Regions from separate parts of the Streptomyces sp. Inha503 genome, predicted to be linked through region 2. Evidence: riboswitches for the same ligand, from Rfam matches in the RefSeq annotation. Region 2 holds a riboswitch; each other region holds the start of a gene.
The links. A riboswitch is a leader RNA that binds a small molecule or an ion and turns the genes downstream of it on or off. The one in region 2 is predicted to bind thiamine pyrophosphate.
Positions count from the first base shown of each region.

Region 1: linked by a shared signal. The riboswitch ahead of ACJX2R_RS35935 (thiamine ABC transporter substrate binding subunit) and the one ahead of thiO (glycine oxidase ThiO) in region 2 are both predicted to bind thiamine pyrophosphate.
Region 3: linked by a shared signal. The riboswitch ahead of thiC (phosphomethylpyrimidine synthase ThiC) and the one ahead of thiO (glycine oxidase ThiO) in region 2 are both predicted to bind thiamine pyrophosphate.

Region 1 is NZ_CP178360.1:8,432,033-8,442,476, reverse strand. Features, by position in the region: gene ACJX2R_RS35965 (thiamine pyrophosphate-binding protein) at 1-81, shown strand, start outside; gene ACJX2R_RS35960 (ABC transporter ATP-binding protein) at 251-976, shown strand; gene ACJX2R_RS35955 (hypothetical protein) at 958-2,211, shown strand; gene ACJX2R_RS35950 (LOG family protein) at 2,317-3,414, shown strand; gene ACJX2R_RS35945 (ABC transporter ATP-binding protein) at 3,479-4,516, opposite strand; gene ACJX2R_RS35940 (ABC transporter permease) at 4,517-6,130, opposite strand; gene ACJX2R_RS35935 (thiamine ABC transporter substrate binding subunit) at 6,226-7,299, opposite strand; TPP riboswitch at 7,295-7,399, opposite strand; gene rlmN (23S rRNA (adenine(2503)-C(2))-methyltransferase RlmN) at 7,472-8,578, opposite strand; gene ACJX2R_RS35925 (phosphatidate cytidylyltransferase) at 8,651-9,820, opposite strand; gene frr (ribosome recycling factor) at 9,820-10,377, opposite strand.
Region 2 is NZ_CP178360.1:3,930,663-3,941,106, forward strand. Features, by position in the region: gene metF (methylenetetrahydrofolate reductase [NAD(P)H]) at 1-298, opposite strand, end outside; gene thiE (thiamine phosphate synthase) at 504-1,172, opposite strand; gene ACJX2R_RS16220 (Rv2175c family DNA-binding protein) at 1,313-1,678, opposite strand; gene ACJX2R_RS16225 (NAD(P)/FAD-dependent oxidoreductase) at 1,792-2,997, opposite strand; TPP riboswitch at 3,415-3,528, shown strand; gene thiO (glycine oxidase ThiO) at 3,634-4,809, shown strand; gene thiS (sulfur carrier protein ThiS) at 4,806-5,006, shown strand; gene ACJX2R_RS16240 (thiazole synthase) at 5,207-5,950, shown strand; gene ACJX2R_RS16245 (SRPBCC domain-containing protein) at 6,150-6,608, shown strand; gene pknB (Stk1 family PASTA domain-containing Ser/Thr kinase) at 6,719-8,659, shown strand; gene ACJX2R_RS16255 (maleylpyruvate isomerase family mycothiol-dependent enzyme) at 8,834-9,643, opposite strand; gene ACJX2R_RS16260 (deoxyribonuclease IV) at 9,750-10,444, shown strand, end outside.
Region 3 is NZ_CP178360.1:6,383,840-6,394,283, reverse strand. Features, by position in the region: gene ACJX2R_RS26380 (DUF5326 family protein) at 74-268, shown strand; gene ACJX2R_RS26375 (SsgA family sporulation/cell division regulator) at 734-1,171, shown strand; gene ACJX2R_RS26370 (YibE/F family protein) at 1,243-2,742, opposite strand; TPP riboswitch at 2,814-2,931, shown strand; gene thiC (phosphomethylpyrimidine synthase ThiC) at 2,924-4,687, shown strand; gene ACJX2R_RS26360 (serine hydrolase domain-containing protein) at 4,998-6,152, opposite strand; gene ACJX2R_RS26355 (hypothetical protein) at 6,308-7,156, opposite strand; gene ACJX2R_RS26350 (metallophosphoesterase) at 7,348-8,580, opposite strand; gene ACJX2R_RS26345 (LacI family DNA-binding transcriptional regulator) at 8,812-9,912, opposite strand; gene hisC (histidinol-phosphate transaminase) at 10,318-10,444, shown strand, end outside.

The sequences.
Region 1 (10,444 bases), 4.5 Mb from region 2:
CCCGACGGCGGCCACGGTCCCGATGGCGGGCCCAGTCCCGATCAGCGCCGACCGGACGGGCCCAGTACCGATCAGCGCTGATCGGAGCCCGACCTCGATCAGGGCTGATCGGAGGAAATGGGGGCCACCCGCGCCGAGCCTGGGCGCGGGCCCCGACCCGAGTCCTTACCGTGCCAGTGACCCATTGGCTCCGCGCTCGTTCCCCCAACCGGGGGAATGAGACGGTCGCAGGTAAGGCGAGGTGCTCGGGATGGTGGCTCCGCCGGACGACGACATGCTCGCGGCACGCACCGTGTCGTACGCCTACGGCGGCTCGCCCGCCCTCATCGGGGTCTCCCTCGGCGCCCGGAAGGGTGAGATCGTCGCCGTCACCGGTCCGCGCGGCTGTGGCAAGACCACTCTCCTCGCCTGTCTGGCGGGCCAACTCGTCCCGGACGGCGGGGAGGTGTGGTTCAAGGGCGTGCCCGTGCACAGCCTCCCTCCACTCGGCCTCGAACGGCTGCGGCGCGAGCACTTCGGCTGGATCGGCACCGAACCCCAGCTCGTCCCCGAGCTCACCGCCTGGGAGAACGCGGCGCTCGCCCTGATGCTGCGCGGCACCGGGCGGCGCACCGCGAAGAGCGCCGCGTGCGAATGGCTGGACCGGCTCGACATCGGCGACTGCGCCCGGGCACGGCCCGCCGCACTGCTCCAGTCGCAGCGCCAGCGGGTCGCGCTCGCCCGCGCGCTGGCCGCCGGACCCAGTGTGCTCTTCGCCGACGAGCCCACCGCCCCGCTGCACCAAACCGACCGCGCCCAGATGCTGCGCACCCTCACCTCGGCGGCCCGCTCCCACGGCATCACCGTGGTCCTCGCGACGCATGACCAGGAGGTGGCCACCCTCGCCGACCACACCGTCGCCCTGCTCGACGGGCGCAGGATGGGCTCGGACCCCTCCGGGGCGGAAGGCAGGGCCGCGTGCTCAGCCTCCGCCTAGCCCGCGGCGCCCGCCCGTCGGTGCTGCTGCGGCGGTCGCTGGTCACCGTCGCGGCGGCGGGCGCGAGCTTTCTGCTGCTGAGCGCCCTCGGGTTCGCCTCGGGCCATCCGGATGACCCGCAGGGAGCGGTGGGGCGACTGCTGTGGTGCCTGGTACCGCTGGCCGCGACCGTCCAGCTGGCCATCGCCGTGGGCCGCGCCGACCCCAGCACCGGCCCTGGCCCCGGTTTCGCGGCGGCCGGAGTCGGTCCGGCCCGGGCGGCGCTGCTCGCGGCGGTCTCGATGGCGGCCGCCTGTGCGCTCGGCGGAGTGCTGGCGCTGCTGGTCTTCCTGCATCTGCGCGGCGATCTCGGCTCCTGGCTGGACTGGGCCGGAAGCGGGACGGCCGGTCGGCAGCTCGGCGGCGACCGGTCGCTGCCCTTGGCCGGTACGGTCACGCTGCTCGCCGTCGTCCCCGTGGTGGTGGGCGCGGCGTGTGCGGCCGGGCTGTGGCCCCGGCAGCCGAGGGCGGTGCACCAGCCGGTCCGCGGACCACGGGGCGCCCGCCGCCCGGTGGCCCCAGTCCGGGCCACCGTTGTGACGGGGCCGGTCGCGCCCCGGCCCCACCGGGCCGCCTCCGGACTTCCCTGGGGCATCGCCCTGACCGCGGCCGGACTCGCCCTCCAGGCGTACGCGAGCGGTGACGCACCCCCGCTCCCCGACGCCCTGCTCGCCGTGCCCGGCCGGCTCGGCGGCAACCCGCCCGGTGTGGTGGGCGGTTGGGCGCTGGCGGCGCTCGGGCTGGTGCTGGCCGGACCCGGCCTCACCCATCTGTGCGGCAGGCTGCTGGCCGTCGGCCGGCCGGGCGTGCTGCGGCTGCTGGCCGGGCGGATGCTCCAGCAGGAGGCCGGGCTGATCGGACGCCCGGTCGGCGCGCTGTGTGCCCTGGCCACCGCCGGATTCACCGTCCTCGAACTGTATGGAAGGGCCTCCGGGCCGTCCGGCGCCCATGCCTTCGGCCCGCTCACCGGTCTGGGCGCGGCCCTGGTCGCCCTGTGCGCCGCTGCCACGACCCTGACCACGGTCGTGGAAGCGAGGAGCGCGCGCGAGCGCACGACGGCCGCCCTCGTCCGCCTCGGCGCCCCGGCCCGGCTGCTCCGCGGGGCGGCCGCGCTGCGCGCGACGGCGCTGCTGGCGCTCCTGGTGCCGCTGGTGTGGGTGGTGGCGCATCTCACGGCGATGCCGTTCCACCGCTGAAATTCCCGGGTGTCGGTGTTCATGCCGGGATTGTGCGGCGAAGCGGCCCGGTCACGATCGCCACAATCCACAGCCCCCTACCTCCGGTGTGATTAGCATGTCGGCGTGCAGGAACCAGACCGGGAAATAGAGTCCATCGAGGAGTTCGACCAGGTCGTCGCCCGCGGCACCCTGGCCGGGTTCCGGGTCCAGTCCGTGGACCTGACAGGCCGTACGGCCGCGCTCCTCTCCACCGACACCAGCGAGTCCGTCTTCCTCGGCTGCCCGATGGAGACCGAGGCGGCGGCGAAGGTCCGGGCCGGGGGCGCGCTGGTGTTCCCGCCGGTGCCGGATCTGCCGTTCGACCCGTATCGCGGCACCCTCTACTCCCCCGCGGAGCTCTTCGAGGGCCTCACCGAACACGGTTACGTGCGGACGCCGGACGCGCTCGCCTACGCCTGGTTCCAGCGGACCAAGACCGACGGCGACATCTTCGCCTCGATGCTGCGCTCCATCCACGACGACGCGGTCTCCGACGCGCTCGACGAATTCCTCGTCGGGACGCGGGTGGTGGGCGTCATGGGCGGTCACGCGCTGGAGCGCGGCTCCGACGGATTCGCGGGCGCCGCACGGCTCGGCCGGGCCCTGGCGCGGACCGGCCTCACGGTCGCGACGGGCGGCGGGCCGGGCGCGATGGAGGCCGCGAACCTCGGCGCCTACGCGGCCCCGCACGAGGACGCGGTGCTGGACGAGGCGCTCGAACTGCTCGGCAAGACGCCCTCCTTCCGGCCGTCCATCGGGGACTGGGCCGAGGCCGCCTTCGCGGTTCGCGAGCGCTGGCCGGACGGCGGGGCGTCGGTCGGCATCCCCACCTGGTTCTACGGGCATGAGCCGCCGAACGCGTTCGCCTCGCACATCGCCAAGTACTTCGCCAACGCCACCCGTGAGGACGGGCTGCTGGCGCGCTCGACCGCGGGCGTGGTCTTCCTGCCCGGCGCCGCCGGGACCGTCCAGGAGATCTTCGACAACGCGACGCCGAACTACTACGAGTCGCGCGGTGAGCCGACCCCGATGGTGCTGGTGGACCGGGACCACTGGACCCGGCGGCTGCCGACCTGGCCGCTGCTCGAGGCGCTCGCGGAGGGACGGTCCATGAAGGCCCGTATCGCTCTGGTGGACTCGGTGGACGAGGCACCCGAGGCGCTGCTGTCGATGCTGGGCTGAACCGGCGCCGAGGAAGCGCTGAGTACCAGGCGAGGCGTACCAGCGGAGACCAGGGGGCCCGGTGTCAGGGCTCGGGGTCCAGGAGCACCACGTCGGCCGGGTCGATGACCGCCCCGACCCGGGCCCCCGCCTCCGGGGCGTCCCGCAGGGCGCAGGACGCCTCCAGACGCGGCGCGGCCGGGTCCGACAGCCGCAGGATGAGCGCCACATGGTCGCCGCGGAAGGTGCGCGCCGCCACGGTGCACGCCAGCCCCTCCTCGGGGTCCGTCAGCCGCACCCCGGCGGGGCGGACCAGCAGCCTGCCGGGGCCCGGCCGGGAGCCGGGCGGCACGGGCAGCTTGCCCCATACGGTGTCGGCGACCTCGCCGTGCACGATCGTCTCGACCACATTGTCGAAGCCGAGGAACCGGGCGACGAACTCGGTGGCGGGCCGCTGCCACACCTCCAGCGGCGTGCCAGTCTGGGCAATCCGGCCGTTCTCCATCACCACCACCCGGTCCGCGAGCGCGAACGCCTCCCCCTGGTCGTGGGTGACCGCGAGGACGGTGGTGCCCAGCCGTTCGAAGAGCTCGCGCAGCTCCACCACCAGCCGCTCCCGCAGCCCCCGGTCGAGCTGGCCCAGTGGCTCGTCCAGCATCAGCAGCTTGGGTCGCGGGGCAAGCGCGCGGGCGAGCGCCACCCGCTGCTGCTCACCGCCGGAGAGCGAGTCGACGGGGCGGCGCTCGGCGCCCGGCAGCCCCACCAGCTCCAGCAGTTCGGCGACCCGGCGATCCGCCTCCGCGCGGCCCACCTTGCGCATCCGCAGCCCGAAGGCGACGTTGCCGCCCACGTCCCGCTGCGGGAACAGCTGGTGGTCCTGGAACATCAGCCCCACACCGCGCCGGTGCGTGGGCACCCCGCTCTGGTCGCGTCCGGCGAGCCAGACCCGGCCGGTGTCGGGGCGCCGCAGCCCGGCCACCACGCGCAGCATGGTGGACTTGCCGCTTCCGCTCGGCCCCAGCACAGAGACCGTCTCGTGCTCGGCGACCTCCAGGTCCACGGAGGCCAGCGCGTCGTGCCGGCCGAACCTTACGGTCACCTCGTCCAGTCGCAGCAGCGTCATTCAGAACTCCCCGGAACGGTCGGTGCGGATGCGCTCGAGCGCCAGCAGCGATCCGGCGCAGACCAGCATCAGGATCGTGCTCAGGGCCATCGCCTGCCCGTAGGTGAGCTGTCCGGCCCGGCCCAGGAAGCGGGCGATGGCCACCGGGAGGGTCGGATGGTCGGGGCGCGCGATGAAGACGGTCGCCCCGAACTCGCCCAGGGATACGGCGAAAGCGAAGCCCGCCGCGACCGCCACGGCCCGTCCGACCAGCGGCAGGTCCACCTCCCGCCAGACCCGCCACGGGGACGCCCCGAGCACGGCCGCCGCCTCCCGGAGCCGGTGGTCCACCGCCCGCAGCACCGGCAGCATGGTCCGTACGACGAAGGGCACGCCCACCAGGGCCTGGGCGAGCGGCACCAGGACCCAGGAGGCGCGCAGATCCAGCGGGGGCTCGTCCAGGGCGATCAGGAAGCCGAACCCCACGGTGATGGCCGAGGTGCCCAGCGGCAGCATCAGCAGCGCGTCGAAGCCCCGCACCAGCCTGCCCGCCTTACGGGTGAGCGCCGCGGCGGCGAGACCGCCCACGACGAGGGCGAAGACGGTGGCGACCGCCGCGTACCACAGGGAGTTCCCGACGGCCTCCATGGGAGCCACGAAGAAGGTGCCCCCGCTGTCCGCGGCCGACCGCAGCGCCTCGTAGTAGGTGAACCCGTAGCCGTCCGGTCCGTTCAGCGAGCGCTCCACCAGCACCGCGAGCGGTGTCACGATCAGCAGCGCGACCACCGCCAGCACGCCCCACAGCAGCGCCCACTGGGCCGGGCCCTTCGGGCGGTGCGCGGTGCGGCCCGGGTCGACGAGCCGCAGGGCGCTCTCGCGGCGCCTTACGGTCCACGCGTGCAGGGCCAATACGGCGGCGACAGCGGCGAACTGGACGAGGGTCAGCACCGCGGCCGTGGGGAGGTCGAGCAGTTGCGCGGTCTCCCGGTAGATCGCCACCTCCAGGGTGGCGTAGCGGGGGCCGCCGAGGATCTGGATCACGCCGAAGGAGGTGAAGGTGAACAGGAAGACCATCAGCGCGGCCGCGGCCACGGCCGGGGCCAGGGCGGGCAGCGTCACCCGGCGCCAGGACGACAGCCGGCTCGCGCCGAGTACCCGCGCGGCCTCCTCCTGGCGCGGGTCGAGCTGGGCCCACAGCCCGCCCACGGTCCTGACGACGACCGCGTAGTTGAAGAAGACGTGGGCCAGGAGGATCGCCCAGACGGAGGTGTCCAGCCGCACCCCCCACAGCTCGTCCAGCAGCCCGCCCCGGCCGAGCAGTGCCAGGAAGGCCGATCCGGCGACGACGGTCGGCAGGACGAACGGCACGGTCACCACGGCCCGCAGCAGCCCCTTGCCGGGGAAGTCGAAGCGGGCGAAGACATACGCGCCGGGCAGCGCCACCGCGAGCGTGAGGGCGGTTGACGCGACCGCCTGCCAGCAGGTGAACCACAGGACGTCCAGCGTCGCCGGATCGGTCACCACCTCGGCGATCCGGCCGAACCGCCACCGCCCGCCGACGCGCAGCCCCCGGGTGACGATGGCGGCCACGGGATAGGCGAAGAAGACCGCGAAGAAGGCGAGCGGCACCGCCATCAGGGCGAGCCGGAGGGCGATCGCACGACGGCCGCCGCCCTCGCCCGTATCGGCCTTACGGTGGCCGTCGGCCTTCTTACGGTTCTCGCGGGGCTCTACAGGACCAGCGAGGACCATGTCTTGACCCACGGCTCACGGTTCTTGGCGATCTTCTGCGGCGTCAGGGTGGCCGAGTCGCCGATCCTGACCCCGTATCGGGTGAACAGCTCCGGCAGCTTGGCGTCCTCGCGCGCCGGGTTGACGTACATGTTCAGCGGGACGTCCTCCTGGAACCGCTTGCTCAGCAGGAAGTCCAGCAGCGCCTTGCCGCCCTTGGTGTTGCCCGCGCCGTTCAGCAGCCCGGCGAACTCCACCTGCCGGAAGCAGGTGCCCGTCGCCACCCCGGTGGGGGCCTCCGCGGGCTTGCTCTTGGCGTCGGCCACCTCGGCGGGCGGGCTGGAGGCGTAGGAGACGACGAGCGGCCGGTCGCCCTTGCCGCCGCCCGCAGAACCGGAGAACCGGTCGTAATACGCCTGCTCCCAGCCGTCGACGACCTCGACGCCGTTGGCACGCAGCTTCTTCCAGTAGCCCTTCCAACCGTCGTCGCCGTACTTCGCGGCCGTGGCGAGGAGGAAGCCGAGACCGGGGGACGAGGTGGCCGCGTTCTCGGTGACCAGGAGGTTCTTGTAGGCGGGCCTGGTCAGATCGTCCAGCGTCCGGGGCGGCGTCAGCTTCTTGTCGGCGAAGTACTTCCGGTCGTAGTTGACGCAGATGTCGCCGAAGTCGACGGGAGTGACGCGGTGCTCGGCCCGGTCGAGCTGAAGGGCCGCCGGGACCTTGTCGAGCCCCTTCGCCGTGTAGGCGGTGAACAGGTCGTTGTCGAGCGCGCGGGAGAGGAGCGTGTTGTCGACACCGAAGAACACATCGCCCTGGGGGTGGCCCTTGGACAGGATCGCCTGGTTGACGGCGGCTCCGGCGTCGCCTCCGGCCTGCACGCGCACCTTGTAGCCGGTCTCCTTGGTGAACTCCTTGAGGACCGCCTTGGAGGCCGCGAACGAGTCATGCGTGACCAGGGTGACCGTCTTGGAGTCCGAGCCGCTCTTGGTGTCCTCGCCGCAGCCGACGAGCGCGCCCAGGGCCACTGAGCCGAGGAGGGCGGCCGAGATGGCACGCCGAAGCTGACTGTTCATGGTGATGCTGACTCCCTACGCCGGTATGACCCGGATCAGGTCCGAGGGTCTGCGGCCGTGCCGCACTCTCAGCGCTCTGAGCGCTCCCCTGTCGGAATGTTCACTTGTACGGATGTTCGCTTCTATGACGACCGCATGATGCGACGATGCCAGGCACCGTATCAGCCGGTGCTCAGCGTTCCGAAGCCGCCAGCTGCCCGCAGGCCCCGTCGATCTCCTGGCCCCGGGTGTCCCGGACCGTCACCGGCACCCCATGGGCCTCCAGGGCCGCCACGAACGCCTTCTCGTCCTCGGGCCGGGACGCCGTCCACTTGGAGCCCGGCGTCGGGTTGAGCGGGATGAGGTTCACATGCACCCGGTGGCTCTTGAGCAGCCGGCCGAGCAGATCGGCGCGCCACGCCTGGTCGTTGATGTCCTTGATCAGCGCGTACTCGATGGAGATCCGGCGGCCGGACTTCTCCGCGTACTCCCACGCGGCGTCCAGGACCTCGCGCACCTTCCAGCGGGTGTTGACCGGCACGAGGGTGTCGCGCAGCTCATCGTCGGGGGCGTGCAGCGACACCGCGAGCCGGCACTTGAAGCCCTCGTCCGCGAACCGCAGCATCGCCGGTACGAGGCCGACGGTGGAGACGGTGATACCGCGCTGCGACAGGCCGAGCCCGTCGGGCTCGGGGTCGGTGAGCCGGCGGATGGCGCCGACGACGCGGTTGTAGTTGGCCAGCGGCTCGCCCATGCCCATGAAGACGATGTTGGACAGCCGGGCCGGGCCACCGGGGATCTCCCCGTCGCGGAGGGCCCGCATCCCGTCGACGATCTGGTGCACGATCTCGGCGGTGGACAGATTCCGGTCCAGCCCCGCCTGCCCGGTGGCGCAGAACGGGCAGTTCATCCCGCAGCCCGCCTGTGAGCTGATGCACATGGTGACCCGGTCCGGGTAGCGCATCAGGACGGACTCCACGAGCGTGCCGTCGAACAGCCGCCACAGCGTCTTGCGCGTGGTGTCGTCGTCACAGCTGATGTGCCGCACCACGCTCATCAGGTCCGGCAGCAGCCCGGCGGCCAGCTTCTCGCGCGCGGCGGCCGGGATGTCGGTCCACTGAGCGGGGTCGTCGGCATAGCGCGCGAAGTAGTGACGCGACACCTGACCTGCCCGGAAGGGCTTCTCCCCGAGGGCGGCGACGGCCTCCCGGCGCTCGGCGGGCGTGAGGTCGGCAAGATGCCGCGGGGGCTTCTTGGCCCCACGCGGCGCGACGAAGGTGAGTTCTCCGGGCTTAGGCATGGTTTTCCCAGTGTCGCAGACGTACGAAGGGCCCCGCGCCGGGAGTGGCGCGGGGCCCGTGGGCGGGCGCGGTCAGCCGCCGCCCACGAAGATCACCAGCAGCAGCCACACCACCGGCGCGGTGGGCAGCAGCGAGTCGAGCCGGTCCATGATCCCGCCATGGCCGGGCAGCAGCTTGCCCATGTCCTTGATGCCGAGGTCGCGCTTGATCATGGACTCGCCGAGGTCGCCGAGGGTCGCGCTGACCGCGGCGGCGAGGCCGAGCAGCAGGCCCTGCCACCAGACGCCGTCGTCGATGAGGTACTGCATGCACAGCGCGCCCGCGACCATCGCGAAGGCCACCGCGCCCAGCAGCCCCTCGCGGGTCTTGCCGGGGCTGATGCGCGGGGCCAGCGGATGCTTGCCGAAGCGCCAGCCCACCGCGTACGCCCCGGTGTCGCTGACCACGGTCAGCAGCAGGAAGGTCAGGACCCGCCACGGGCCGTCGTCGGTGTCAAGCATCAGCGCCACGAAAGTGGCCAGAAACGGCACGTAGAAGGCGGCGAAGACGCCCGCGGTGACGTCCCTGAGGTAGTTGTCGGGCGGCTCGGTCATCCGCCAGACCAGCACCGCGAGCGCCGTGAGGGCGACCGCCACCACCGCGCCCTGGGCACCGCGCACATAGCCGGCAACGACCATGGCGACCCCGCCGACGGCGAGCGGCACCAGGGGGACCCGGATGTCCTTGCGCTCGGCCAGACGCGAGGTCAGCTCCCAGAGCCCGACCACCACCGCGACCGCCACCACGCCCACGAACACGGGCTTGTAGATGAAGAGCGAGGCCAAGATGATCACACCGAGGCCGATGCCCACCCCTATCGCGGCCCGCAGGTTCCGGCCCGCGCTCTTCTTGCCCTGTCCGGTGCCGGGCGCGCCGTCGGCGGAGGCCGGGTCGGGCGCGGGCTCGGGGGGCGTCGGCCGGCGCCCGGCGGGCTGCCGGGGACCGGGCTGCGGCTCCCGCTCGTCGCGGAAGAGGGGGCCGCTCAGCCGAGCGGCCCCCCGGTCACGGTCGGCGGCCTCGCCGGAGTCGCCGCCTGCGTGGGGCACGGTGGGCATGGGGCGAGTTTGCGCCGCCTCACCCACCTCGTGCGCGGGACCCGCCGAAGAAGTGGGCACCTCCCAGCCATAGCCAGGGGAGGTGCCCTGGCGGCCAGGTCCCCGGAGTCCGGCGCTTGGTGGGGCCCCCCAGGAAGAGTCGTTCATCAGACCTCGAGCAGCTCGGCTTCCTTGTGCTTGAGCAGCTCATCCACCTGCGCGACATACTTCGCCGTGGTGTCGTCGAGCTCCTTCTCCGCGCGGCGCCCCTCGTCCTCGCCGACCTCGCCGTCCTTGATCAGCTTGTCGATGGACTCCTTGGCCTTGCGGCGGACGCTGCGGATCGAGATCTTCGCGTCCTCGCCCTTGCCCTTGGCGACCTTGATGAACTCCTTACGGCGCTGCTCGGTGAGCTCGGGGAACACCACACGGATGATGTTGCCGTCATTGCTCGGGTTGACGCCCAGATCGGAGTCCCGGATCGCCTGCTCGATATTGCGGAGCGCGGTCTTGTCGAACGGCGTGACCACGGCCATCCGCGGCTCCGGCACCGAGAACGACGCCAGCTGATTGATCGGCGTCAGCGCACCGTAGTAGTCCGCCACGATCTTGTTGAACATCGCCGGGTGCGCACGCCCGGTGCGGATCGCGGCGAAGTCCTCCTTGGCGACCACAACGGCCTTCTCCATCTTCTCCTCGGCCTCGAGGAGGATCTCTTCGATCACCACTTGCTCCTGGTGTTATCAGTAAGCAGAGCCTCGCCCCTGCGTGCGTCTTCTCCTGCACGGTGTC
Region 2 (10,444 bases):
CGGCCCGGGAGTGATTGACCGCGGTCAGATGGGCGACGGGGGTGAGCGTGGTGTCCGTCGCGATGCGCTCGGTGGCACGCACGGTGCCCTCGCGGGAGGAACCGCCGGCTCCGTAGGTCACGGAGACGAAGGTGGGCGAGACGGCTTCCAGCCTGCGGATGGCGTTCCACAGCGTCTGCTCGCCCTTCGCCGTTTTGGGGGCGAAGAATTCGAAGGAATACGACTGCTCGCCCGACGCGAGCAGATCGCGCACGGTTCGGGCGCGATCGGTCCTGGTGGAAGCGGTGCCTAGGGCCATATGTGCAGGCTATCGACCCGGCTCGGCTACGCCCACCCGGCCTCGGAGATATGGGGGTTTTGCCAGCTTTCTGTCCGCAGTGCGGACAGTTCCGTACGCCTTCGACCGGCGGGCGGGCCGGGCCGGATGAAAGGTGGGTGAAGCCCAGGTGAAAAGCCGGGCCGGGCCGCGGGGCGGGCCGCGCCCCGGTCGGATCGCGTCCCGGTCAGGCCGCCATGCGGACCCGCTTCGCCAGTTCGGCCGTCGCCCCCGCCGGGTCGTCGGCGGCCGTGATGGCCCGGACCACGACGATGCGGCGGGCGCCCGCCTCCAGGACCTGGTCCAGGTTGGAGGCGTCGATTCCGCCGATGGCGAACCACGGACGCTCCGTGCCCAGCGCGGCGGCGTAACGCACCAGGGACAGCCCCGGGGCGGGGCGGCCCGGCTTGGTGGGGGTGGGCCAGCAGGGGCCGGTGCAGAAATAGTCCACACCGGGCTGGACGGCCGCCGCGTCCACCTCCGCCTCCGCGTGGGTGGAGCGCCCGATCAGCACGTCCTCGCCGAGGATCGCGCGCGCCGCGGCCACCGGGAGGTCGCCCTGGCCCAGATGGAGCACATCCGAGCCGATGGCATGCGCGATGTCGGCCCGGTCGTTGACGGCCAGCAGCTTGCCGTGCCGTCGGCAGGCGTCCGCGAAGACCTGGAGGCGCTCCAGCTCCTCGGCCGCCTCCATCTCCTTGTCCCGGAGCTGGACGATGTCCACCCCCGCCCCCAGGACGGCGTCCAGGAACTCCGGCAGATCGCCCTGGCGCTTCCGGGCGTCGGTGCACAGATAGAGGCGGGCGTCGGCCAGCCGCTCGCGAGCGGTGGTGGTGGCGGTGGCGGCGGTGGACATGGGTCCCCCCGGAGGGTCGGGCGGCGTACGGGCCGTGAGTGGATCGCGGCCCGTACGCCAGGTGCGATCAGGGTGCGGTCAGGTGCGAAAAGCCACGGAAGGCTGGGCGCTGAAGGCGTCAGTTGGTGTTCAGACGGCGTTCAGACGGCGAGGGCCTGGGCGCGCCGCTTCACTTCCGTACCGCGATTCTCGCTCAGCGCCCGCGCCGGGGTGCCGGGCAGGCTTGGGTCGGGGGTGAAGAGCCACTCCAGCATCTCTTCGTCGCTGAAGCCGTCGTCCTTCAGAAGCGTCAAGGTCCCCACGAGGCCCTTGACGACCTTTCCGTCACCGATGAACTCCTCGGGCACCTGAAGGACCCTGTTCTCGCCACGGCGCACGGCGATCAGCTGGCCCTCCTTGACCAGCTGCCGGACGCGCGTCACCTCGACCCCCAGCCGTTCGGCGACGTCGGGGAGGGTGAGCCAGGCGGGGACGAGAGCATCGATCTTTGCGTCAATCTCGGTCACGGAACAAGCCTGCCATCTGGGACTGACAGTGGGTAGCCGGGCGTCCGCCGCACGGGGCGCCCGGCCCGCCCCGGGCGCCCCGGCCGACGGCCGATCGGCGGTCGGCCCGCCGGTCAGAGGACGGCCGACTTCAGCGGCACCGAGGGGTCCTCGGCCCGCGTCCGGTCCAGCCGGGCGCCGCGCTCGATCAGCTTGCGCCCCTGGGCCAGATCGCGCGGACGGCCGACGGCCAGCAGGGCGACCAGGGCGCCCTCGCGCAGCCAGCACACCGACCAGGCGGCACCGGCCGGATCGCCGCGCCAGACCAGCTCGTCGGCCTCCGAGTGGTGCCCGGCGTACTGCACGAAGCGCCCGAACTGCTCGGACCAGAAGTACGGCACCGGGTCGTACACCACACCGGGGAAGTGAGCGGCCGTCCGGCTCCCCACCACATTGGCGGCGACGGTGCGCGGGCCCTGGAGCGCGTTGTCCCAGTGGTGCACCAGCAGTCGCGTTCCGTAGCGGGCGGACGGGAAGGAGGCGCAGTCGCCGACCGCGTAGACGTCCGGCGCGGAGGCGCGCAGCCGGTCGTCGGCGGCGACGGACCGGTCCTCGGCCAGCTCCACGCCCGAGCCCGCGAGCCAGTCCGTGGCGGGCCGGGCCCCGATCCCGACGACCACCGCGCCCGCGCGCAGCCGGGTGCCGTCGCCGAGCAGCAGCCCGCTCTCGTCGACGGAGGCCACTCGGGCGCCCGTGACCAGCCGGGCGCCGTAGTCCTCGTACCAGGCCGCCATGGGGGCCGCGACCTCGGCCGGGAGCGCGCCCGCCAGCGGCCGGTCGGCGGCCTCGACGACGGTCACGGCGCAGCCCGCCTCGCGCGCCGCGGTGGCGAACTCCGCGCCGATCCAGCCCGCCCCGACGACCGCGATCTCGCGCTGCCGGGCGAGTACCGGGCGCAGCCGTTGGGCGTCGTCCAGGGTGCGCAGCAGATGGACGCCGGGCTCTCGTTCGCTGCCGGGCAGACTGGCCGGCAGGCTGCCCGGCAGCGGGATCGGCTCGGCGCCGGTGGCGATCACCAGGACGTCATACGGGAGCTGGACGGTCGCGGTCTCGACCTGTCGCTTGTCCGGGCGCAGGCCGGTGACCTCGACGCCGAGCCGCAGCCCGATGCCGAGCCCGGCGAAGTCCACGTCGAGCGTCGAGCCCTCGGCCTTTCCGAGCAGTACGGCCTTGGACAGCGGGGGGCGGTCGTAGGGCTGGTGGGGCTCCGCGCCCAGCAGGACGATCTCCCCGGTCCAGCCGTGCTCGCGCAGCGCGACGGCGGTTTGCACCCCCGCCATGCCCGCGCCGACGATCACCACGCGCTGACCGGCGCCGTTCGAGGACGGCTTCGTCGTCGTCTCATCGCTCACACGATCACTGTATTGCGGCTGGTGGGGCGGACTGGAGAGCGGCTTACGAGAGGTCGGACACAGAGCGGGGGGTCGGAGGGGGGTGGGCGAGGGTTGGGCGGGGGTCGGGGGCGGGGTGCGGGTTGTGGGCGCCTTCGGCGGTGAGCCCCCACCCCGCCCCTTCCCGAAACGAGGGGGCTCCGCCCCCTCGGCCCCCGCCGGGGCTCCGCCCCGGACCCCGCTCCTCAAGCGCCGGAGGGGCTGGAATGGGAACCGCCGGGGCTGAATGGGGAGCCGCCGGGGTTGGGCTTCCTGGTGTACGGCCGGTCTTTCGGGCTATTCGGGGCACGTACTAGGGTGGCGGGACAGAGCACTCGCGGGAGCCCGGGCGGACCGGGCTGAGAGGGAGGCTGGGACGGCCTCCGACCGTACGAACCTGATCCGGGTCATGCCGGCGAAGGGAGGGGCAGCGTGTCCACGCACGCACCAGGTCACCGTCACGACCACAGTCACGACCACGGTCACGGTCACGGACCTCGTACATCAGGCGGGTCGCCACCCGGCGGACGCTACGACGCCCTCGTCATCGGCGGCGGCATTATCGGGCTGGTCACGGCCTGGCGGGCGGCCCAGCGCGGGCTGCGCACCGCGCTCGTCGACCCCGCGCCCGGCGGCGGAGCCGCCTGGGTCGCGGCCGGGATGCTGGCGGCCGTCACCGAACTGCACTACGGCGAGCAGACCCTGCTCGGCCTCAACATGGCCTCCGCACGCCGCTATCCGGACTTCGTGGCCGAGCTCGAGGAGGCCGGTGGCCAGGACGTGGGCCACCGTGCGTGCGGCACGCTCGCCGTCGCGTTCGACGCCGACGACCGCGCCCATCTGCGCGAGCTCCACACCTTCCAGCAGGGGCTCGGGCTGGAGTCCGAGTGGCTGTCGGGGCGTGAATGCCGTCGTCTGGAGCCGATGCTCGCGCCGGGCGTACACGGCGGGCTGCGTGTCGCCGGTGACCACCAGGTGGATCCACGGCGGCTGACCGCGGCGCTGCTCACCGCGTGCGAGCGGGCCGGGGTCGCCTTCCACCGCGACCGCGCGGAACGGCTGCTGCTGGACGGCGACCGCGCCATCGGGGTCGAGCTGACCGGGGGCACGCGCCTGGCCGCCGAGCGGACCGCACTGGCCGCGGGCAGCCTCAGCGGACGGCTCGCGGGCGTTCCCGAGGACGTCCTGCCGCCCGTACGGCCCGTCAAGGGGCAGGTGGTGCGGCTGTCGGTGCCCGAGCGGTACGCGCCGTTCCTCTCCCGGACCGTACGGGCCGTGGTGCGCGGCGCGCCGGTCTACCTGGTGCCTCGCGAGAACGGCGAGTTGGTCATCGGCGCGACCAGCGAGGAGCTGGGCTGGGACACCACGGTCACCGCGGGCGGGGTGTACGAACTGCTGCGGGACGCCCATGAGGTGGTACCCGGCATCACCGAACTGCCGCTGGTGGAGACGTCCGCCGGGCTGCGCCCCGGCTCCCCCGACAACGCCCCGATGCTCGGCCCGACCGCGCTGCCGGGGCTGTTGGTGGCCAGCGGCCACTTCCGCAACGGCGTGCTTCTCACCCCGATCACCGGCGATGTCATGGCCGAAGCCCTCACCAGCGGAGAACTCCCCCCGGAGGCCCGGCCGTTCAGCCCGCGGCGCTTCACGGCTCCCTCGGCGACTCCCTCTCCCGGTGCCCCCGGCGCCGCGCACTCCCCAGCACAGGAGCAGCACACATGACCGTCTCCGTCAACGGCGAGCCTCGCGAAGTGCCCGAGGGCACCACGCTCGACCGGCTCGTCGCGACCCTCACCCAGGCACCCTCGGGTGTCGCCGCCGCCGTCAACGAGACGGTCGTCCCGCGCACCCAGTGGTCCGCGACCTCGCTCGGCGACGGTGATCGCGTCGAGGTCCTCACCGCGGTCCAAGGAGGCTGATCCCAACCATGGCTCCCACCACGACCACCCCGGCCACCGCGACCACCCAGGCCACCCCGGCCGCCGTCACCACCGCCCCCGACGCCACGACGGCCCACGGCGCCGCCGACCGCGCCGCCGACCACGCCGCCGACCACGCGACGCTCGCCACGCCCGACCCGCTGACCATCGCCGGGACCGACTTCGGCTCCCGGCTGATCATGGGCACGGGCGGCGCACCCAGCCTGGACATCCTGGAGCGCTCGCTGCTGGCCTCCGGCACCGAGCTGACGACCGTCGCGATGCGGCGGCTCGACCCCACGGTGCAGGGGTCGGTGCTCTCCGTGCTCGACCGGCACGGGATCCGCCCGCTGCCCAACACCGCCGGGTGTTTCACCGCCGGTGAGGCCGTGCTCACCGCCCGCCTCGCCCGGGAGGCCCTGGGCACGGACTGGGTCAAGCTGGAGGTGGTCGCCGACGAGCGCACCCTGCTCCCCGATCCGATCGAGCTGCTGGACGCGGCCGAGATCCTGGTGGACGACGGGTTCACGGTTCTGCCGTACACCAATGACGATCCGATCCTGGCCCGGAAGCTGGAGGACGTCGGCTGCGCCGCGATCATGCCGCTCGGCTCCCCGATCGGCTCCGGGCTCGGCATCCGCAACCCGCACAACTTCCAGCTGATCACCGAGCGCGCCACCGTGCCGGTGATCCTGGACGCGGGCGCGGGCACGGCGTCGGACGCCGCGCTGGCCATGGAGCTGGGGTGCGCGGCGGTGATGCTCGCCTCGGCCGTCACCCGAGCCCAGGAGCCGGAGCTGATGGCGGGGGCGATGCGGCACGCCGTGGAGGCGGGGCGGCTGGCCCACCGGGCGGGCCGGATCCCGCGCCGCCACTTCGCCGAGGCGTCGAGCCCGGCCGAGGGCCTGGCCGCCCTCGACCCCGAGCGCCCGGCCTTCGGCTGAGCGCTCCGCTGGAAGTGTCGCGATGCGTCGCCGGCCGACCGCGGCGCCGTCGTGGCTGGGCGCGCCCGCGCGGCGGAGCCGCACGTCGACACAGCCCCGCGCCCCTTCGGGGCCCTGGCCTTCGGCCAGCCCGGTGTCCGGGCCCCCCGGGGCCCTACCGTGGAGGGAGGGAGCAGCCCACAGCCCGGAGGTGGTCGCCGTGACCGTGACCGTGGACGACCGGATCGAGCGCGAGGTGTACGTACCGGCGCCGATCGACCGGGTGTGGCGGGTGCTGACCACGCCCGAGCACATCCGCGCCTGGTACGCCCCCGGCGGCTGCGAGATCGATCCGCACCCCGGCGGGCGGCTCCGGTTCCGCTGGGACGAGCACGGAGAGTTCCACGGCATGGTCGAGCGGGCGGTTCCGGACGCCCTCTTCCGCTTCCGGCTGGCCCTGGAGCCCGATCACGCCCCCTCGGACCCCGGCGAAGCCACCCTCGTGGAGTTCGCGCTCTCGCCCGAGGGGCGGGGCACCCGGCTGCGGTTCGCGGAGAGCGGTATCCGCGCCCTGGCCGTCCCCGACGACGCCAAGGCCAAGCACGCCGAGTACGCCACGCTGTCCTGGACCTCCGCGCTGGAGGAGCTGGCCGCGATCGCCGCCGCGTCGCACAACTGACCCGCAAGTGTCACGGTCACTGACCCGCAAGTGTCACCGTTCCGCTGTAGTGCCCGCCCTGCCTGGGGCGGGCGGTCCTGGCCGATATCGGCGCCTCGTAGACTTCCCCCGTGGATACGACCCTCCAGGACCCCCTCGTCGGGCAGGAGCTCGACGGCCGCTACCGCATCGAGGCGCGCATCGCCGTTGGCGGGATGGCGACGGTCTACCGGGCCGTCGACACCCGGCTGGACCGTGTGCTCGCGCTGAAGGTGATGCACCAGAGCCTCGCCTCCGACGCCGCCTTCGTCGAGCGCTTCATCCGGGAGGCGAAGTCCGTCGCGAGACTCGCGCACGCCAATGTGGTCGCCGTCTACGACCAGGGGACCGACGGCAGCCACGTCTATCTGGCCATGGAGTACGTCTCGGGCTGCACCCTGCGCGATGTGCTCCGCGGGCGCGGAGCGCTGCGCCCGCGCGCCGCGCTGGACATCCTGGAGCCGGTGCTGGCCGCGCTCGGGGCGGCCCACCGGGCCGGGTTCGTCCACCGCGACATGAAGCCCGAGAATGTGCTGATCGGGGACGACGGCCGGGTCAAGGTCGCCGACTTCGGCCTGGTCCGGGCGGTGGACACCAACACCAGCGCCTCCACCGGCAGCGTGCTCGGCACCGTCTCGTATCTCGCGCCCGAGCAGATCGAGCACGGCACGGCCGACACCCGCGCCGATGTCTACGCCTGCGGTGTGGTGCTGTACGAGATGCTGACCGGTGCCAAGCCGCACGGCGGCAGCACCCCGGCGCAGGTGCTCTACCAGCATCTGAACGAGGACGTCCCGCCGCCCTCCGCCCTCGCGCCCGGGGTCGCCCCGGAGCTGGACGCGCTGGTGGCCTCGGCCACCGCGCGCGCCGTCGACGCGCGCCCCGCCGACGCCGTCGCGCTGCTGAGCACGGCCCGTGCGGTACGGGCCGCGCTGACCGACGACCAGCTGGACGCGGTGCCGCCGCAGGCCAAGGAGGACGACTCGGCCGGGTCCGAGAACCGTACGGCGGTGATTCCGCGCCCGGCGGCGGCCGTCGACGGCCAGGACCAGCTCAACCACACCAGCCGTCTGGAGCTGCCCCCGGAACCGCCCCGGCAGGAGGGGCACCGCGGGGGCGGCCGCGGCGGCCGGGGCCGGCTGCCGCGGCGCGGGATCGTGACGATCGCCGCCGCGGTGCTGCTGGCGATCGCCCTCGGCGTCGGGGTCTGGTACATCAGCGTCGGCCAGTTCACCGAGGTCCCGCCGGTGCTGCGGAAGACCCAGGCGGAGGCCGAGAAGAAGCTGCGCGGCGCGGGTCTCGATGTGAAGGTCGTCAACGAGTTCAGCGATGTCGTCCCCAAGGGGAAGGTCATCGGCTCCAAGCCGGGTCCGGGTGAGCGCGTCCGCGACACCGGCACCGTGACCATCCGGGTCTCCCAGGGGCGCCCGCGGGCCGAGGTGCCCAATGTGGTGGGCATGCCGCTCGCCGAGGCCAAGCGGAAGATCGCGGACCAGGGGCTGACGGTCGGCAAGGTCACCGGCCGCTTCAGCAGTGAGACGGCCCAGGGCTCGGTCCTCTCCACCAGCCCGGGGCCCGACTCCGTGCGCCGCCCCGAGACGCCGGTGTCGATCGTGGTCAGCAGGGGCCAACCGGTCGACATCCCGGATGTGGTGGGCGATCCGGTCGACGAGGCCCGGTCCACGCTGGAGGACGAGGGCTTCAAGGTGAAGATCGCCGAGCGGCAGGTGTTCTCGGAGGAGGACAAGGGCTCGGTCGCCGAGCAGTCCCCGTCGACGGACGACGAGGCGGCCAAGGGCGACACGGTGACGCTGACCATCTCCAAGGGCGTGCAGATGGTCGAGGTGCCGGACGTCACGGGGATGAACGTGGACGACGCCAAGGCGAAGCTGGAGGACGCCGGGTTCGAGGTGGACGTCGAGAAGGCGCTGCTGTTCCCCGGGGACAAGGTGCAGGACCAGTCGGTGGAGGGCGGCGACGAGGCGCCCAAGGGCAGCACGATCACCATCAGGACCAAGGGCGGCGTGTTCTGAGGGCGCGGGGACGGATGGCGGCGGCCGGACGGCCGACGCCATCCGTCCGGCGGCCCATCCGGCCAACGCCATCCGTCCAGCGGCCCATCCGACCAACGCCATCCGTCCAGCCGCTCATCCGGCCGACGCCATCCGTCCGACGGCTCGTCCGACCGACGCCACCTGTCCGGCCGCTCATCCGAAGCTGACCCGCTCCAGCCAGAAGTCCAGCAGCTTCTCGTCGCCCAGGATCTCCACGCCCGCGCCGCGGGCCGGGCGCCGCTTGTAGATGATCAGCAGCAGGTCGGTCAGCGGCCCGCGCACCGCGACCGCGGCCTTCTCATGCGCCCGCCGCCAGATGATCGCGTCGCCGGTGAGGTCGACCACCCACTCCGCCGCCACCTCCGGCGCGGTGTCGGTCGCGTGGAAGTGCAGGGTGCGGCCGGGGCCGAGCAGCTCGCGCATCCAGGGGTGGACCTCGAAGTGCATCGGCAGCGAGCCGAGCGCCAGCCACTCGTCGAACCCGTCCAGCGCCACCTCCTGGTCGAGGGTGTACTCCGCGCCGAGGGCCAGGACCGCGTCGGCCCGGTGGATCGCCGTCTCATGGGCGAAGCGGCGGGCGTAGAAGTCCGCGCGCCCTCCGGCGATCTGCCCGAAGTCCGGCACCGGGGTCCACAGCCGCGCCTCGGGCCCCGCCTCGCGCAGCGTGTCGGCCAGCATCTGGGCGCCCTCGACCAGCCAGGGGGCGAGCCCGGCGGGGTCCTCCTCCGCGTACGGCGACAGATCGCGGAAGTGCTCATCGGGCAGCGCTTCGGTGGCCCGGGTGCGCACCAGCTCCTCGGCCCACCGATGGGTCCCGCCGAGATGGCGCAGCAGCTGCCCGACGTTCCAGCCCGGGCAGGTGGGCACGGGACGCGTCGGATCCGCGCCCTCGATCGAGCCCAGCAGCAGCTGGGTCTGCGCGACGATCTCGGAGCAGCGACGGTCAAAGCTCAGCAGAGTCATGTACGTCACAGTAGGGGCGCCCACCGACAACGGCTCCCGGCCCGGGGCCATGACCTCACCGAGGGGGCGGCAACGGGGGCCCTTCGCACCTGGGACCCTTGATGGCGTGAGTACGCATCGCATCCGCAACCCCATCGGTGGCCATATCCGTGTGGCCGGCGGCCTGGCCACGGTCGGTCTGGCGCACGCCGCCGACATCGGCGCCGAGACCGTCCAGGTCTTCGTCGCCAATCCGCGCGGCTGGGCCACGCCCGCCGGTACGCCCGCCCAGGACGAGGCCTTCCGCGCCGGCTGCGCCGAGCGGTCGATACCGGTGTACGTCCACGCCCCCTACTTGATCAACTTCGGTTCGCACACCGAGGCCACGGCCGAGCGCTCCGTCGCGTCCCTGCGCCATTCGCTCCACCGCGGCAGGGAGATCGGCGCGCTCGGCGTGGTCGTCCACACCGGCTCGGCGACCGGGGGACGCCCGCGTGCCACCGCGATCGCGCAGGTACGGGAGCGGATGCTGCCGCTGCTGGACGAGCTGACCCGGGACGACGACCCCTGGCTGCTGCTGGAGCCGACCGCCGGGCAGGGCACCTCGCTGTGCGCGCTGGTGGAGGATCTGGGGCCGTACTTCGAGGCGCTGGACCGGCACCCACGGCTCGGTGTCTGCCTGGACACCTGCCATGTGTTCGCGGCCGGCCATGACCTCGCCGCCCCGGGCGGTGTGAAGCAGACGCTGGACGAGCTGGTGGCCGTCGCCGGTGAGGGGCGGCTCAGGCTGATCCACGCCAATGACTCCAAGGACGTGGTCGG
Region 3 (10,444 bases), 2.5 Mb from region 2:
CCTAGCATCGAGGGCAGGGAAGACCGGCCGTCGGCGTCCGGATCCACGGCTCGGAGAGAAAGCAGGGAGTCACGTGACCACGAAGGGGATATTCCAGGGCTTGCCGTGGTGGGTGACCTGGATCGCGATACCGGTCCTCGTCCTCGCCGTCTTCGGCGGCCTGATCATGAGCGTGATCGGGTTCGTGGTGAGCCTCGTCTTCAAGGCGCTGCTGCTGGTGGTGCTGATCGCCGGGCTGATCTACGTCGTACGGAAGTTCACTTCCTGACCCGCCCCGCCCCGCGGCGCTCGCCGCGTCCCCCAGGGCCCGCCGCGTCCCCCAGGGCCCGCCGCGTCCCCCAGGGCCTGACGCGTTCCCGCAGGCCTTGACGCATCCCCGCCGCGCGCGGATACGCCGCGCGAGGGATACCGCCGGGGCGGGAGCACCGTCCAGCGCCACCCCTGCCGTTACAGTGCGAGTCCTCGGCGTTCTTCTTCGGCGTCCGCCTCGCAACAACACCCCGGGGGTGCCTGTTGACGACAGCGATCTTCGATACGGCCGGTGCGCCGGCCCCGATCTCCCGCCCACCGGGCCCGCGCCGTCCGCGCCGCCCGGCCGCGCGGGTCTCCTCACGGCAACACTGGCCATTTTCGTTCCCTCACACGAGGCAAACCGACTCCGCACAGCAATCGAGTCGCTACGCTCCAGAGTCGGCGAAGCGCAAACAACCCGGGGCGGCGAACGATGCGTGAGATGCGTGACACAGTTCAGGCGGAAGTGACGATGACCTTCCTGGTCTCGCAGGATCTCTCCTTCCGGATCCCGGTCGAGCTGTCCTACGACAGCGGCGACCCCTATGCCGTCGAGATCACCTTCCATTTGCCCGGTGACGCGCCGGTGAGCTGGGCCTTCGCGCGAGAGCTGCTGCTGGACGGGTTGAGCAAACCCACCGGCGAGGGGGATGTGCGGATCGCCCCCGCCTCCCCCGAGGGGCTTTCGGACGTCTTCATCAGACTCCAAGTGGGTTGTGAACGGGCCCTGTTCCGGGCCGGGGCCGCTCCGCTGGTGGCCTTCCTCGATCGGACGGACCGGGTGGTGCCTTTCGGCCAGGAGCCGGCGGCCTGTGACCCGGTCGGCGATCTCGATGCCGAACTCCACCGCATCCTGGCCGAGGACCGGTACGCGGGCTGAGAGCCGGACGCGCTGCGGGCCGAGGGCCGGTGCTGTGCCATGGCCGGGCCGCCGGGCAGTGTGCCATCGCCTCAGTGCCCCTTCGCCCGGCGGCGCCGCCCGCGTCCGCCCCGGCCGGTCCGGGCCGACTGGGCAGCCTGTGGCGCCGGGGACGCCGGGGACGCCTGGGCCCTCTGTGGCGCCTGTGCGCCGCCCGCGCCGATCAACCGCGCAGCGCCGCCGTCCGCCGCCGGGGCGCGGTCCGCGGAGACCACGAGCACGGCCAGCGCGGTGGTCACCGGCACCGAGGCGACGAGCCCGATGCTGCCCACCAGCGTCCGTACGATCTCCTCAGCGACGATCTCGCTCGTGGCGACCGTGCCGACCCCGCTGTCCGCGATGGAGAACAGCAGCAGCAGCGGAAGCGAAGCGCCCGCGTACGCCAGCACCAGGGTATTCACGACGGAGGCGATGTGGTCCCGCCCGATCCGCATCGCCGCCCCGTAGAGCTTGCGCCTGGACGTGGTCGGGTCCGCTTCCCTCAGCTCCCACACCGCCGAGGTCTGGGTGACCGTCACATCGTCCAGCACGCCCAGCGAGCCGATGATCACACCCGCGAGCAGCAGCCCTCGTATCTCGATGTTCGGATAGAGGCCGTGCACCAGCCCGGTCTGGTCGTCCGTGTTGCCGGTCAGGCTCGCCCAGCCGATGAACAGCGAGCCCAGCACCCCGATCAGCAGCAGTGACACCAGCGTGCCGAGCACCGCGACCGATGTACGCGCCGTCAGCCCATGGCACATATACAGCGCGAGAAGCATGATCGCGCTGCCTCCGACGACCGCGACCACCAGCGGATTGGAACCCTGGAGTATCGCCGGGAGGATGAACAGCGTCAGCACCCCGAAGCTGATCGCCAGCGCCACCAGCGCGAACACCCCGCGCAGCCGCCCCACCGCCACGACCGCGAGCGCGAACAGCCCCGCCAGCAGCGCCATCGGCATCGACCGGTCGACGTCGGACACGGAGTACTGGAGCTCCTTGGGCGCCTTGGGGGCGTACGCCAGCTTCAGCTCCTGCCCGGCGCTGAAGTGGCGCGAGGCGTTGGGCTGGACGATTTCGGGGAACGTGCGGCCCTTGTCCTTGCCCGAGGTGACCTCGATCGTGGCCTTCTCGCAGACGCTCTTCTTCCCGCCCTGCCCCGGGCTCCCGCTCTGCCCTGGGGCACCGTTCTGGGCGGCGCCGCCCTGGCCGGGCTCGGTGGGCGCCTGCGGCTGGGCGTTCACATCGGCGCAGTTCACCTCCTCGACCTTCACCACCCGTCCGGCCACGGTCGTCTGGTCGAAGCCGAGACCGCTCCGGCCGTGCGCCTTGTGGTCGGGCGTGCCACCCGGCCAGAGCACGATCAGACCGGCCACGACGGCGACGGTGAACGGAATGAGCACCACCGCGATGATCTTGCGGAGGCGTGCGGAGACAGGGGTGGCGGGGCCATGGCCGTGGGAGTGGCCATGGGAATGTCCGTGGCCGTGGCCATGCGCCTGATCGGAGGGGTGGGGCTGCTCGGGCGGGTGGTCCTGCTGGATGGCGGTCACGCTCGCATCATCGCAAGAGATGTGGGCCCCCTGTTCAGCGCTGTGGATAAACCGTTAGCGTGGTGACGAACCTTTGCAATCGCGGGAGCTCGGAGCACCGGGCTGAGAGGGCGCTGACGCTGACAGCTGCGCCGACCGCTGAACCTGTTACCGGGTAATGCCGGCGTAGGGAGTGGGTCTCATGACTCAGCAGGATGCACCATCGCGCACCGAGACGGCCGAATTCGGCTGGCATAAGGGGTATGTCACGGGTTCGCGCCCGGACCTCCAGGTCCCGGTCCGCCGCGTGCACCTCACCAACGGCCAGGATGTGACGCTGTACGACACCTCCGGCCCGTACACCGACCCCACCATCGAGACGGATGTCCGCCGCGGCCTGGCGCCGCTGCGGCAGAACTGGATCATCGCCCGCGGCGACACCGAGGAGTACGCGGGCCGTCCCGTCCGCCCCGAGGACGACGGGCTCAAGCACACCTCGCCCCGCGGGGGGCTGCGCAACCTCGACGCGGTCTTCCCCGGCCGTCCGCGCCAGCCGCGGCGCGGCCGCCCGGGTGCCCCCGTGACCCAACTCTCCTATGCGCGGCGGGGCGAGGTCACGTCGGAGATGGAGTACGTGGCGATCCGCGAGAACGTCTCCCCCGACGTGGTCCGGGAGGAGATCGCGGCGGGCCGCGCCGTCCTCCCGGCCAATGTGAACCACCCGGAGATCGAGCCGATGATCATCGGTAAGCGATTCCTGGTGAAGGTCAACGCCAACATCGGCAACTCCGCCGTCACCTCCTCCATCGAGGAGGAGGTCGAGAAGATGACCTGGGCGACCCGCTGGGGCGCCGACACGGTCATGGACCTCTCGACCGGCCGCAACATCCACACCACCCGCGAATGGGTGCTGCGCAACTCCCCGGTCCCCATCGGCACCGTGCCGCTCTATCAGGCGCTGGAGAAGGTCGACGGCAAGGCCGAGGAGCTGACCTGGGAGATCTACAAGGACACGGTCATCGAGCAGGCCGAGCAGGGCGTCGACTACATGACCGTCCACGCCGGCGTCCGGCTGCCGTACGTCCCCCTGACCGCCCGCCGTAAGACCGGCATCGTCTCCCGCGGCGGCTCCATCATGGCGGCGTGGTGCCTCGCCCACCACCAGGAGTCCTTCCTCTACACCCACTTCGAGGAGCTGTGCGAGATCCTCGCGGCGTACGACGTCACCTACTCGCTGGGCGACGGACTGCGCCCGGGATCGATCGCCGACGCCAACGACGAGGCGCAGTTCGCGGAGTTGCGCACCCTCGGCGAGCTCAACCGCATCGCCAAGGAGCACGGCGTCCAGACGATGATCGAGGGCCCGGGTCATGTCCCGATGCACAAGATCAAGGAGAACGTCGACCTCCAGCAGGAGGTGTGCGAGGAGGCCCCCTTCTACACCCTGGGCCCCCTCACCACCGACATCGCCCCCGCCTATGACCACATCACCTCGGGCATCGGCGCCGCGATGATCGCCTGGTGGGGCACGGCGATGCTCTGCTACGTCACCCCCAAGGAGCACCTGGGGCTGCCGGACCGCGAGGACGTCAAGACCGGCGTGATCACCTACAAGATCGCCGCCCATGCGGCCGACCTGGCCAAGGGCCATCCGGACGCCCAGGCATGGGACGACGCGCTCTCCGACGCGCGCTTCGAATTCCGCTGGGAGGACCAGTTCAACCTGGCCCTCGACCCGGACACCGCCCGCTCCTTCCACGACGAGACCTTGCCGGCGGAGCCGGCCAAGACGGCGCACTTCTGCTCGATGTGCGGGCCGAAGTTCTGCTCGATGAAGATCTCTCAGGACATCCGCCGTGAACACGGCGGCGCGATGGACGCGGTGGAGGCGGAGGCCGGTATGGCCCAGAAGTCCAGGGAGTTCGCGGAGGCGGGCAACCGCGTGTATCTGCCGATCGCGGACTGAGGCGCGGACGCGCAGGCCGAGATCGCGGGTGGATCCCGGCAACAACGCCTGGGGATTGAACCAGGCGATATGCCGCGGGGCGGGTCCGAAGCCGCAACTTCGATTTGCGACTTCGGGCCCCGCGTCTCCAGCCGGACTGGAAGTCACAGTCTCAAGAGACTCTCGCCGCTCCTCCGGCGCGCATGGCCGAGCAGGGCCTTTCACGTCGTGGTGTAGCCGCCCATTAGTGCTAACCCGGCTGAGGCTTCCGCCATGTTTCACGTGAAACGTCCCATCGGGTGTGGCTTGTCTGGAGGGGGCGGGGGTGGATTCAGGTGGTGAGTGCGGCGACGACTCGGTTGGTCATCTCCTCCTGTGTGGTCAGTGGCGTCGGGGTGTAGGACAGGACGAAGCGGAGGCTCAGATCGCGGGTGGCGAACATGCGGGTGCGGTAGCCGGTGGTTTCGCCGGTCTTGCCCCAGAACGTCACGCCGTTCACGGTGGCCGTCTGGAGGCCCAGGCTGTAGCGGGCGGGGCCGCCGTCCAGCATGCGTACGGAGTCCGGGGGCAGGGTGAAGAGCTTGTCCAGGGCGTGGGGTGGCAGCAACGCGCCGGAGGACAGGGCCTGCTGGAAGCGGAACAGGTCGTCGACGGTCGAGACCAGCTCGCCTTCGCCCCAGGCGGAGGACTGGTTATACACGGTGGCATCGCGCAGTGAGCCGTCGGTCATCCGTAGATAGCCGTGCACATGCGGGCCGTGGAGGCGGGGGTCCTGGCCCGGCAGCAGGGTTCGGGTCAGGCCCAGCGGACGCAGGACGCGGGTCTGGATCTCCTGGCCGTAGGGGCGGGCGGTCAGCTTTTCGATGAGCAGGGCGAGCAGCACATAGTTGATGCCGCGGTACTCCTGTTTGGTGCCCGGGGCGAACTTGAGTGGATCGTGCGTCACCGTCTCGACCCACTCCCGCGGTGTCCACCGGTCCCATCGGTGTTGCAGGACCGCTTCCGGGGTGCTGTCGTCCGGAATTCCCCGGTGGTCGGGGAGCCCACTGGTGTGGTTCAGCAACTGGGCCACGGTGATGCGGCGGGCGAAGGCGGAAGGAAGCAGGCCCGGGAGGTAGCGTCCGATGGGGGCGTCGAGCTCCACCCGGCGCTCGGTCCACAGTTGAAGGACCACGGTGGCCACGAACGCCTTGGTGACGCTGCCGGCGCGGAACCGGTCGTCCGGGCACACGGCCCGTCCGCTCGTGATGTCCGCCGCCCCCGCCGTGCCGTACCAGCGGTCTCCCCGGCGGTCGACGCGCAGTTGGGCCGAGGTGGCGGGCGGGTGGGTGAGATCGCTGATCGCGGCCTGGAGGGCGGCGTCGTCGGGCGCGATGGTCGATGCGGTGGTCCTGGTCGCCGCGCGGGCGCCGGTGCTCCCGGCCATGGCCAGCAGCGTCCCGGCCGCGCAACCGCCCATGAAGGTACGTCGGGTCAAGGAAGTCATGGTCAGCCATGCTGCCGAGGCGGCCGCGCGCGGCCATCCGGGATGACCCGCACCCACACCCGGACCGCACCCGGAGCCGTACCCGCGCCCAGAGCAGTACTCGCACCCGGAGCCGTGCCCGCGCCCCGCGTCCGGACCGCGCCCCGCGCCCCGGGCTAGTCCGGCTGGTGTTCCGGTCCGCCGTAGTCGGGGCTGGTGTAGTCCGGGCTGCTGTAGCGGGGGCGGGCCTTGGGGCCCTCGTCGTCGGTGCTGAAGCCGGGGCGGCTGTAGCCGAGGTGCGGGGTGCGGCTGACCGCCTCGGGGTTGATCGGGACGTACGCGGAGGGGGCCGGGGCCGAGGGGTTGGCCAGGGCCTCGCGGAGGAACGGCAGGATGCCGCGCTCCAGCAGGGCATCCCGCCAGACCTCGCGCGCGCGGTCCACCTCCTCCAGCCGCTCGCTGCGCGCCTCGCCGCGGATCGCGCTGGAGCCGTTGCGCAGCGCGGTCAGGAGCAGTCCGACGGCGGCGATCAGGATGGCCGCGGCGGTCAGCGCGGCGAAGAACCAGCCCGCGGTGACCATCGGCTGGGCGATGGACGGGGCCGGGTCCAGGACGTTGAGGACATAGCCGACGATGAGGAAGATGATCGCGGCCGTACCGGCGAGCACCGGGGCCAGTACCGCGAGCATGGCCACGAGCCCCGCCCCCGCGGCGTCCTGCATCGCGCCGGCGAGCCCCACCGTGCCGTCCGGCTGCTCGCGCTCGCCCACGTCCCCGGCGAGCGGGAAGAGCGGGGCGGGCTCGCGCAGTTTGGCGCGAGTCTCGCGGTACGTCTGGTACTCGTCGGCCGCGCATGCCGCTATCGCGGTCGATGCCCCGAGCGCCATCGTGCGCAGCTGCTCGGCAGTGAGCCGCTGCCCGATACCGCTGAGGTCCGGGCGCCGGTCCGCGGTGCGCAGTGCCTCGTCGAGAACCCGCTCGAACTCCGGGCGGTCCTCGGTCAGCAGGTGCGGAGCGCTTTTCATGGTGCATCCCCCGATGCTCCGTAGGGCCGTGACGACCGGCTTTCGCCGGGCAGTCGGGCGGAAACGGAGGAGAGCCTGCGACGGATAAGCCGATGGTAGAGCCGATCCGGCGCGGGGTGACAGCAAGTTTCCCGAATTGCTCCCGCGCCGGTGAAACTCTCTATCTGCCCCGGACAGCGTCCGCTGAATCCTCAGTTCGCCAGGGGAAGTTGAACGACCAGCAGTTTTCCGGCCATCGTGATGCCGCCGTCCATGGCCACGGCGAGATTGTCCGCGTAGACATGCGGGCCCTCGACCGCGGGCGCGCCGCCGTCCTCGCCATCCTCGGAACCCACTTCGCCGAGCAGATACGGGATGGGGCTGTGGCCGTGGACGATGCGCTCCCCGCCGTAGGCGTCGAGCAATTCGCGGGCCGCCGTGGGTCCGGCGTCCTCGTCGCGGAAGGCGAACCGCTTGGTGAATTTGCGGAACAGGTCCCAGCACTCGTCGGCGTCGCTGCGCTGAAGTGTCTCGGTGACGGTGTCGTTGACGGCCTCGATCGAGTCGCCGTACTCCAGATAGGCGGTGGTGTCGGAGTGGACCAGCAGATGGCCGTCCTCCTCCGCCATCGCGTCCAGCCGGGACATCCACTGGAGGTGGTGGTCCTCGAGCCGCTCCATATCGCTGCGCTGGCCGCCGTTGAGCAGCCAGGCCGCCTGGAAGGAGGCCGTTCCGGCACCGGAGTTGACCGGCGTGTCGCCGAACCGCTTGGCGCCGATCAGCAGCAGCTCATGATTGCCCATCAGCGCCTTGCAGTAGCCGCCCGCGGCGGCGGCCTCGGCGGAGAGCTGCATGACCAGGTCGATGACGCCGATGCCGTCCGGGCCGCGGTCGGTGAAGTCGCCGAGGAACCACAACCGGGCGTTCCCCGCAGACCAGTTGCCCTTGGCGTCGATCAGGCCCTCGGCGGCGAGCGCCTCGCGCAGCTCCTCGTGGTAGCCGTGGACGTCGCCCACGACGTACAGCGGGCCGGGGCCCTCGTCCTGGGCCAGCGGGCCGTCCTCGGGCTCGGGCACCGGGGTGAGCGCCACGGTGGGGCGGTCCTGCGGCGGGACGAGCTGGGTGTCCTTGAGGGTGTGCCCCGGGCCCAGGACCGGGAGCCGCTCGGTCGGGGTGTACTCGGCGGGCAGGGGCAGCGGCGTGGGCGTGTCCGGCGCGGGCGCGCCGGGCACCGGTGCGCCCGGAGCCGGTGCGCCGGGTGCGGGCCCCTCGGGCGCGGACGCGCTCTGCGGCACGGGCGCGGTGCCCGGCGCGGCGGGCGCGGACCCGGGCGGCACGGCTCCGGGCGCGACCATGCCGGGCGGGGTGTGCGCCCCGTACGCGAGCACAGGAGGGATCGCAGCCGTGGTCCCTGCCGTGGCTTCCAGACCGGCCCCCTGAGTCATCGACCCCTCCACCATCACGCCGCCGTGCCACCTTGTGGACCTTGCCTGGTCGACGGCGGTCCGCGGTGTCGTCCGCCCATCATAGGAATGACCGTGAGGGCTTGTGACGCACCAGGGTGCCGTCAATCGCTGCTCGCTCCTGCTTCGTCGGACTTTTATCCCGGATTGGCCCAGTAGGGGAAGCCCATTGGCCTCAGGTCCTCCTCGGGTAATCCTTGAGTCGCCCTCAGGTCAGCCTCCAGTGCGGCTGCGCGGAGCGCTGACCGTCGTACGCGGCGGACGGCGCTGCGAGGACGTCCGCACCATCAATTCGGTGGGTATGACCTGCTCAACGGGGTGGTCGGTGTCAAGGCCCTCGATGGCGTCGATGAGCAACTGGACGACCGCCGTGCCGATCCGGCGAGGTTTGAGTGAGAGGGTCGTGATGGGCGGTTCGGTGGTGCGGTAGACGGTCGATTCGCTACAGCACACCAGCAGCAGATCGTCGGGGACCCGCAGCCCGTAGCGGCGGGCGGCGGCGAGCAGATCGGTGCCGTTGGGGTCGAAGAGGCCGTAGACCGCGTCGGGGCGGTCCGGGCGCGCGAGCAGCCGGTCGGCGGCGACGGCACCGGCACAAGGGTCGTGGGCCGGGTACGCCTCATAGACCGGATCCTGTCCCACCCGTTCGCACCATTGCAGGTACGCCGTGGTGGACAGCCGGGTGTAGGTGTCCGTGGAGGTCCCGGTGAGCAGTCCGATCCGGCGGGCGCCGGCCTCGGCGAGATGGTCGAGCAGCCCCAGCACCGCCGCCTCGTGGTCGTTGTCGACCCAGGCGGTGACGGGGAGGGCGCCGGCGGGGCGGCCGTCGCTGACGACGGGGATGCCCTGGCGCAGGAGCTCGGTGACGACCGGATCGTGGTCGGAGGGGTCGATCACCACGGTGCCGTCGAGGGCGACGTTGGACCACACGTCGTGGCGGGAGGTGGCGGGGAGGATGACGAGGGCGTAGCCACGCGCCAGCGCGGCGGAGGTGGCGGCCCGCGCCATCTCGGCGAAGTAGGCGAACTCGGTGAAGGTGAAAGGTTCATCCCCGTACGTGGTCACGGTCAGGCCGATGAGGCCGGACTTGCCGGTACGGAGCGTGCGGGCCGCTGCGGACGGGCGATAGCCCAGCCGCTCGGCGACCTCGCGGACATGGCGGCGGGTGGCCTCCGGGAGCCGGCCCTTGCCGTTGAGCGCGTCGGAGACGGTCGTGATGGAGACCCCGGCGGCGGCGGCCACGTCCCGGATGCCCGCCCGCCCTAACCGGCGGCCGGCCGACCGGCTCACCTGGTGCTTCCCTGCTGCTGTCATGGCCAGCCGATAGTAGGGCGCGGGTGGGAGGGTTGCGCGATTCCGCCATCGGTATTCGGAAGGCACGTTTCTGCATGAGCGCTTTCCCCAATTCCCTTGGAAGTGAAGCCAGTTGGGGGTTCCATGGGGCCTCTGATCGCCCCTGGCATATCCACGCCTGGTGATTGATACATGTCTCGAAGAGGTCTCAACTCACCTGCACGGGTGATGCGCGCCACGGCGCTCGCCACCGGCGCGCGCGAAAACGCGGGGCGCTCCCCCCGGTGGGTACGCGGGCGCCGGAGGCGGATACGCGGCGGCGCCCGGCGGGTACGCGATTCGGGGGAATCCTCATAAGGTGTGCAGTATTGCCGTGTGCGAACGCTGCCCACGGCCCGAGACAGGATGGGTCGAGGAGGACTGTCGGTGACCGAGAAGAGCCCCAAGCTGCGCGCCGCGCTGGACGGCATCCCGACGTACAAGCCCGGCAGGCCGGCCGCCGCGGGCGGCCCCCTGGCCTTCAAGCTCTCCTCCAACGAGAACCCCTATCCGC